DNA from 2 places in the Streptomyces sp. NPDC001393 genome. Region 2 is predicted to be linked to the other one. Evidence: riboswitches for the same ligand, from Rfam matches in the RefSeq annotation. Region 2 holds a riboswitch; the other holds the start of a gene.

Region 1 (4,205 bases), on a different contig from region 2:
ATGGGCTTCCTCGCCGCGCGCTGGCGCAAGGCCGAGAACGAGCACTCCCTGGACGAATGGGGCCTGGGCGGGCGGTCGTTCGGCACCTGGATCACCTGGTTCCTGCTCGGCGGCGACCTGTACACGGCGTACACCTTCGTCGCCGTACCGGCGGCGATCTACGCGGCGGGCGCGGCCGGCTTCTTCGCGGTGCCGTACACGATCCTGGTCTACCCGCTGATCTTCACCTTCCTGCCCCGCCTGTGGTCGGTCAGCCACCGCCACGGGTACGTCACCACGTCCGACTTCGTCCGGGGCCGCTTCGGCTCCAAGGGGCTGTCGCTGGCGGTGGCGCTGACCGGCATCCTGGCGACGATGCCGTACATCGCGCTGCAGCTCGTCGGCATCCAGGCGGTACTGGACGTGATGGGCGTCGGCGGCGACAGCAGCACCAACTGGTTCGTGCGGGACCTGCCCCTGCTGATCGCCTTCGGCGTCCTGGCGGCGTACACCTACTCCTCCGGCCTGCGGGCCCCCGCCCTGATCGCCTTCGTCAAGGACGCGCTGATCTACATCGTCATCGCGGTGGCGATCATCTACATCCCGATCAAGCTGGGCGGCTTCGACGACGTCTTCGCCAAGGCGGCCCACGCGTTCAGCCAGGTCAACCCGGCCACGGGCAAGCCCCGCGGGGCGCTCGTGCCGCCGGCGGCAGGCCAGTGGACCTACGCCACCCTGGCCCTGGGCTCCGCCCTCGCGCTCTTCATGTACCCGCACTCGATCACCGCGACCCTGTCCTCCAAGAGCCGTGAGGTGATCCGCCGCAACACCACGATCCTGCCGCTGTACTCCCTGATGCTCGGCCTGCTGGCCCTGCTGGGCTTCATGGCGATCGCGGCCGGAGTGAAGGTCAGGAACGGCCAGTTGGCGATCCCGCAGCTGTTCGAGGACATGTTCCCGAGCTGGTTCGCGGGCGTCGCCTTCGCGGCGATCGGCATCGGCGCGCTGGTCCCGGCGGCCATCATGTCCATCGCCGCCGCCAACCTCTTCACCCGCAACATCTACAAGGACTTCATCAAGCCGGACGCGACGCCGAAGCAGGAGGCGCAGGTCTCCAAGTTCGTCTCGCTGCTGGTGAAGGTCGGCGCGCTGGTCTTCGTCCTCACCATGGACAAGACGGTCGCGATCAACTTCCAGCTGCTGGGCGGCATCTGGATCCTGCAGACCTTCCCGGCCCTGGTCGGCGGCCTGTTCACCCGCTGGTTCCACCGCTGGGCCCTGCTCGCCGGCTGGGCGGTCGGCATGGTGTACGGCACGGTCGCCGCGTACGGCGTCGCCTCCCCGACCCAGAAGCACTTCGGCGGCTCGGCGAAGGAGATCCCCGGCCTCGGCGAGATCGGCTACATCGGCCTCACGGCGTTCGTCCTCAACGTCGTGGTCACGGTGGTCCTCACCTTCGTCCTGAAGGCCGTGAAGGCCCCCGAGGGCGTCGACGAGACCAGTCCGGAGGACTACACGGCGGACGCGGGAGACCCCGGGGTCCAGGTGGAGCTGCCACCGGCCACTGCGGGTGCCGGTCACTGAGCGACTGCCGTACGACGGGCCGCCGGAGGAAACTCCGGCGGCCCGTTGTCGTACCCGTCCGGCAGACTCGGTGCCATGGACATCGTGATCCGGCGTGCCGCCCCCGACGAGTACGACGCCCTCGGCGAGATCACCGCCCAGGCCTACCTCCAGGACGGCCTCCTCGACTTCGGGGAGAACGACGCCTACCTCGACGAGCTGCGCGACGTCTGCGGCAGAGCGGCCTCGGCCGACGTGCTCGCAGCCATACGGAATGACACCCTCCTCGGCGGGGTCACCTTCGTGCCGTCCCCCGGGCCGATGGCCGACATCGCCCGCCCCGGAGAGGCCGAGATGCGGATGCTGGCGGTAGCCCACGTGGCGCGCGGCCAGGGCGCCGGGGAGGCCCTCGTGCGGGCCTGTATCGACCGTGCACGGGCCATCGAGGGCTGCCGGGCCATCGTGCTGTCGACCCAGCGCACCATGCACGCCGCCCACCGCATCTACGAACGACTGGGTTTCGTTCGCACACCCGAGCGGGACTGGAATCCGCTGCCCGAGCAGCTCGACCTCACTCTCCTCACCTACGAGTTGACGCTGTGACACCGCCACGACACAACATCTGGGGGTGACACGACAGCCCGGCACTAGATGTATGCTCATCCTCGCTGTCGCCGCAGGGGAATCCGGTGCGAATCCGGAACTGTCCCGCAACGGTGTACTTGTGCATGTCCGTTCCCGCAAACGCCGTGCACAGGAGTCAGTCCGAGGACCTGCCGGCAGCGTGCGCCCGGCCGTCCGGCCCGGGTGACTTCCGACGTCCGGGCCTCGTGGAATGGGCCGGTGGACGCGACGCCGTGTGCGCTCGTGGCTGCCGCCTGCCCTCCGCAAGGCCCCCGTGCCGAGCGAGGGAGAGCCCCACGTGACCATCGCGCCAGCAGACCCGGCTTCAGCCGACGGCGTTTCAGCCACCGGCCTGGAGACCGACGGTCCCGGTACCGCGCTGCTGCGGACCCTGACCGAGCTGACCGCCGACCTGCCCGACGCCGACCCCGGCCGGGTCGCCGCCGCCGCGCTGCGCGGCCGGTCGGCGAAGGCCGACGAGGCGGAGTTGCGCGAGCTGGCCACGGAGGCCGCGGCCGGGCTCATCTCCGAGGACCCCGCGTACTCCCGGCTGGCCGCCCGGCTGCTGACCCTCTCCATCCGCGCCGAGGCCGCCTCGCAGGGCGTGTCGTCCTTCACCGGGTCGGTGGCCGTGGGGCACCGCGAGGGGCTCATCGCCGACCGCACCGCCGAGTTCGTACGGCTGCACGCCGAGCGGCTCGACGCGCTGGTCGACCGTGGGGCCGACGACCGCTTCGGCTACTTCGGCCTGCGCACCCTGCACAGCCGCTACCTTCTCCGGCACCCGATCACCCGCAAGGTCATCGAGACGCCCCAGCACTTCATGCTGCGGGTCGCGAGCGGCCTGGCCGAGGACGACACGGCCCGTTCCGTGGACGAAGTGGCCGCGCTCTACGGGCTCATGAGCCGCCTCGACTACCTCCCGTCCTCCCCCACGCTCTTCAACTCCGGCACGCGCCACCCGCAGATGTCGTCCTGCTACCTCCTCGACTCCCCGCTGGACGAGCTGGACTCCATCTACGACCGCTACCACCAGGTGGCCCGGCTCTCCAAGCACGCCGGCGGCATCGGTCTGTCGTACTCCCGGATCCGCAGCCGCGGTTCGCTGATCCGCGGCACCAACGGGCACTCCAACGGCATCGTGCCGTTCCTGAAGACCCTGGACGCCTCGGTGGCCGCCGTGAACCAGGGCGGCCGGCGCAAGGGCGCCGCGGCCGTCTACCTGGAGACCTGGCACTCCGACATCGAGGAGTTCCTGGAACTGCGGGACAACACCGGTGAGGACGCGCGCCGCACGCACAACCTGAACCTCGCGCACTGGGTCCCGGACGAGTTCATGCGCCGGGTGGGCGCCGACGGGCAGTGGTCGCTGTTCTCCCCGGCGGACGTGCCGGAGCTGGTCGACCTGTGGGGCGAGGAGTTCGACGCCGCCTACCGCAAGGCCGAGCAGGCGGGCCTGGCGAAGAAGACCATGCCGGCGCGTGAGCTGTACGGCCGGATGATGCGCACCCTCGCGCAGACCGGCAACGGCTGGATGACCTTCAAGGACGCCGCCAACCGCACCGCCAACCAGACGGCCCTGCCGGGGCACGTCGTCCACTCCTCCAACCTCTGCACGGAGATCCTGGAGGTCACGGACGACGGGGAGACAGCGGTCTGCAACCTGGGGTCCGTGAACCTCGGTGCCTTTGTCGACACGGCGACCGGGGACATCGACTGGGCGCGGCTGGACGACACCGTCCGCACCGCCGTCACCTTCCTCGACCGCGTGGTCGACATCAACTTCTACCCGACCGAGCAGGCGGGACGGTCGAACGCCAAGTGGCGCCCCGTCGGCCTCGGCGCGATGGGTCTGCAGGACGTCTTCTTCAAGCTGCGCCTGCCCTTCGACTCACCTCAGGCCAAGGCCCTGTCCACCCGGATCGCCGAGCGGATCATGCTCGCCGCGTACGAGGCCTCCGCCGACCTCGCCGAGCGCAGCGGCCCGCTGCCGGCCTGGGAGAAGACCCGTACCGCCCGGGGCGTGCTGCATCCCGACC
Region 2 (4,205 bases):
CTCCGGCGCCCGGCAGGCCGCCTACTTCGTGCGGCACGGCGGGGACTGGCGGGCGGACGGCCGGACGCTGCCGCCCGCGCTCGACATCGAGTACAACCCGTACAGCAAGAGGCACAAGTGCTACGGGCTGGGCAGGACGCGGATGGTCCGCTGGATCCGGTCCTTCAGCGACGAGGTCAAGCGGGAGACCGGCCGCCGCCCGGTGATCTACACGACGACCCAGTGGTGGCGGCTGTGCACCGGCAACAGCCGTGCGTTCTCGAAGAGCCACGCCCTGTGGATCGCCCGGCACGGCACCTCGCGGCCGGGGAAGCTGCCGGGCGGGTGGCGGTACTGGACGTTCTGGCAGTTCGGCAGCGGGGGCCGGCTGCCGGGTGACCAGGATCTCTTCAACGGCACCGGGAGCCGGCTGCGGACCTTCGCGCGCGGTCGGTAGCCAAGGGACGCCTGGGACACCGGGGCCGAGCGGAACCGCACTCCCCCTCCACGGAACCGTAATCCCCCTCCGCAGACACCCTGGCGTACGACTCAGTTCATCTTCCGTTCACCCAGGTTGCCTACGGTCGTCCACCCAATGACCTCGAACGATTGCCTGGGTAAATGGAAAGCTTCTCGCTGATCCTCGCGATAGTGGTAGTAACCGCTCTCGCGTTCGATTTCACGAACGGTTTCCACGACACCGCCAACGCGATGGCCACCACCATCTCCACAGGCGCCCTGAAGCCCAGGATCGCGGTGGCCATGTCCGCCGCCCTGAACCTGGTGGGCGCCTTCCTCTCCGTGCAGGTCGCCAACACGATCTCCAAGGGTCTCGTCGACGAGAAGGGCATCCGTCCCGAGGTCATCTTCGCCGCCCTGGTCGGCGCGATCCTCTGGAACCTCGTGACCTGGCTGGTGGGCCTCCCCTCCAGTTCCTCGCACGCCCTGATGGGCGGCCTGATCGGCGCCACCGTCGCCTCCGCCGGCCTCGGCGCCGTGCACGGCGACGTCCTGGTCACCAAGGTGCTGCTCCCGGCGGTCGCCGCGCCGGTCGTGGCGGGCGTCGCGTCGATGCTGGCCACCCGGTTCTCCTACGGCATCGGCGGCAAGGCCGAGGGCGAGGCCACCCGCAAGGGCTACCGCGCCGGGCAGATCGCCTCCGCCGGCCTGGTCTCCCTCGCCCACGGCACCAACGACGCGCAGAAGACGATGGGCGTCATCACTCTCGCGCTGATCGCGGGCGGTGCCATCGCCCCGGGCTCGAACCCTCCCACCTGGGTCATCCTCTCCGCCGGCCTGGCCATCGCGCTCGGCACCTACATCGGCGGCTGGCGGATCATCCGCACCATGGGCAAGGGCCTGACCGACCTGGAGCCGCGCCAGGGCTTCGCCGCCCAGACCAGCGCCGCCACCGCCATCCTGGCCTCCTCCCACCTGGGCTTCTCCCTGTCCACCACGCATGTCGTCTCCGGCTCCGTGATGGGCGCGGGCCTCGGCCGCAAGGGCGGGGTGGTCCGCTGGTCCACCGCGACCCGCATGGCGATCGCGTGGGTGCTCACCCTTCCGGCCGCCGCGCTGGTCGGCGCGGGCGCCGAGTCCGTCACCGGCCTCGGTGACTGGGGCACCGCGGTGGTCGCCGTCCTCCTGGTCGCCGCGAGCGCCGCGATCTGGAAGATCTCCCGCCGCGAGGTCGTCGACCACACCAACGTGGTGGCCGAGACCGGGGAGCCTGCCGGTGTGGTGACCGCCGCCATCGCCGCGGTGACCCCGCCCCCGGCGGGCACCATCACCGAGGACCTGACGGCCACGATCCCCTCCCCGGCCGCCGCCGAGCCCGCGCCCGCCCCCGAGGCCGCCCCGCCGGCCGCCACCGTCTGACCCCGGCCGCACCGGTAACCAAGGAAGCAACCCATGAAGATCGACTGGTCGGCCCTCGGCTCCGTCATCGGCGTCAGCCTCGTGTTCACGGTGGGCCTGGTGGCCCTGTTCACCCTCGGCGTCAACGGTCTGGCGCGGCGCGAGAAGGCCGCGGCCCAGGGCGGCTCCGCCACCCTCGCCGTCACCGGCGCCTACGTCTGCTTCGCGGCCTGCGCGGCGGCGGTGGCGTACGGCATCTTCCTCATCGTCTCCAAGTCCTGACCGAGCACCACGAACCAGGCAGCCCGAAGGCTCCCCTCCGTCCGTGACGGAGGGGAGCCTTTTTCACGCCCACAGGTCACGGGCGCCCCACGATGTGGGGATCGGCACACTCTCCCCTCGCAGGTCAACGGCAAGTTGACGGCCCTTCGGGGCACGTGGTGGACTGCCCAGGCCATGTACGGCGGCAGGAGAGGAAGCCGGTGCGAATCCGGCGCGGTCCCGCCACTGTCACCGGGGAAGAACCCCCGGGAGCCAGGAACTCTCACCGCCGAATCTCGTCGAACCAGGGCGCGGACACCCTGAGTGAGGACATCGATCGCCATGCCCGGCTGCCGAAGGACAAGGACCACCACCAGGCGCTCCGCGGGGAGTGCCACGACAGGCCGTCGGTCGTCCGCAGGCCCGTCGTGGCTGGTCGCTCCCCCAAGTTCTCGGCTTCGCTCGAACCCGGGGGGACCCCCATCCCGGCGGCAGCCGCTTGTCCCACTCAGCCCCGCGCCCCTTCGGGGCGCTGCTGCCATCCACCTCGGCTGAGCCGATGGGTGCCGATCGCAGTTACGCGTACGGCGCCGCCGCCGGCCTTCTCGGTGATCTGCTCCTCGGCGATCCGCGCCGCGGGCATCCGGTCGCCGCGTTCGGACGTGCGGCCGCTGCCGTGGACCGCGCGTTGTGGCACGACCACCGCGGCTGGGGCGCCGTGCACACCGCCGTGTGCGCCGGTGGCGCCGTCGCGCTCGGCACGCTGGCCGCACGCGCCGTACGCCCCTCCCCCGCCGCCTCCGTCGCGCTGACCGCCGCCGCCACCTGGGCGGTCGTGGGCAGTACCTCGCTCGCCCGGGAGGCCCGCACGATCGGGCGCGCCCTGGAGTTCGGGGACGTCGAGGCGGCCCGCGCCCGGCTGCCGCATCTGTGCGGCCGGGACCCGCAGGCGCTGGACGCCGACGGGATCGCCCGGGCCGTGGTCGAGTCGGTCGCCGAGAACACCTCCGACGCCGTGGTGGGCGCCCTGGTGTGGGGAGCCGTGGCCGGGGTGCCGGGGCTGCTGGGCTTCCGGGCCGTCAACACCCTGGACGCGATGGTCGGTCACCGGTCCCCCCGCTACCGCCGCTACGGCTGGGCCTCCGCCCGGCTCGACGACCTGTCCGGCTGGCCGGGGGCCCGGCTGACCGCCGTACTCGCCGCCGCAGCCGGACCCGACCCGCTCGGTGCCCTGCGCGCCTGGAAGGCCGATGCCCGCAGGCACCCGAGCCCCAACGCCGGGCCCGTGGAGGCCTCCTTCGCCGGCGCACTCGGCGTCCGCCTGGGGGGCACGCTCTCCTACGGCGGCCGCGTCGAGCACCGGCCCGTGCTCAACGGCGACGCCGGCCGGGCCGTCCGGGTCTCCGACATCGACCGGGCCGTACGGCTCTCCCGCCGCGTCGGCCTGCTCGCGCTCGGCACCACGGTCGCCGCGCGCCTCCTCGTCAGCAGCGTCAAGAGCCTCAGGAGCCCGAAGGGACGTGGGAAGTGAACGGGGGACTCCTCGTCGCCGGCACCACCTCCGACGCCGGCAAGAGCGTCGTGACGGCCGGGATCTGCCGGTGGCTGGTGCGTCAGGGCGTGAAGGTGGCGCCGTTCAAGGCGCAGAACATGTCGCTCAACTCCTTCGTGACCCGCGAGGGCGCGGAGATCGGCCGGGCCCAGGCCATGCAGGCCCAGGCGTGCCGGATCGAGCCGACCGCGCTGATGAACCCGGTGCTGCTCAAGCCGGGCGGCGAACAGAGCAGCCAGGTGGTGCTGCTGGGCAGGCCGGTGGGCGAGCTGAGCGCGCGCGGGTACCACGGCGGACGCCAGCAGAAGCTGCTCGGCACGGTGCTGGACTGCCTGGCCGAGTTGCGGGGCACGTATGACGCGGTGATCTGTGAGGGCGCGGGCAGCCCGGCCGAGATCAATCTGCGCCGGACCGACATCGTCAACATGGGGATCGCGCGGAACGCGCGGCTGCCCGTGCTCGTCGTCGGCGACATCGACCGGGGCGGCGTCTTCGCGTCCTTCTTCGGGACCCTGGCGCTGCTCTCGCCCGAGGACCAGGACCTGGTCGCCGGGTT

What was found. A riboswitch is a leader RNA that binds a small molecule or an ion and turns the genes downstream of it on or off. The one in region 2 is predicted to bind cobalamin.
Region 1: it holds a riboswitch for cobalamin, as region 2 does, so the genes downstream of both, ACWC2T_RS10995 (ribonucleoside-diphosphate reductase subunit alpha) here and ACWC2T_RS25380 (cobalamin biosynthesis protein) in region 2, are expected to answer to the same signal.

What each region holds. Positions count from the first base shown of each region.
Region 1 covers NZ_JBSFIH010000007.1:67,551-71,755, reverse strand. The annotation lists gene mctP (monocarboxylate uptake permease MctP) at 1-1,563, shown strand, start outside; gene ACWC2T_RS11000 (GNAT family N-acetyltransferase) at 1,639-2,145, shown strand; cobalamin riboswitch at 2,198-2,337, shown strand; gene ACWC2T_RS10995 (ribonucleoside-diphosphate reductase subunit alpha) at 2,465-4,205, shown strand, end outside.
Region 2 covers NZ_JBSFIH010000025.1:72,032-76,236, reverse strand. The annotation lists gene ACWC2T_RS25395 (lysozyme) at 1-436, shown strand, start outside; gene ACWC2T_RS25390 (anion permease) at 601-1,857, shown strand; gene ACWC2T_RS25385 (hypothetical protein) at 1,891-2,118, shown strand; cobalamin riboswitch at 2,261-2,402, shown strand; gene ACWC2T_RS25380 (cobalamin biosynthesis protein) at 2,657-3,628, shown strand; gene ACWC2T_RS25375 (cobyric acid synthase) at 3,625-4,205, shown strand, end outside.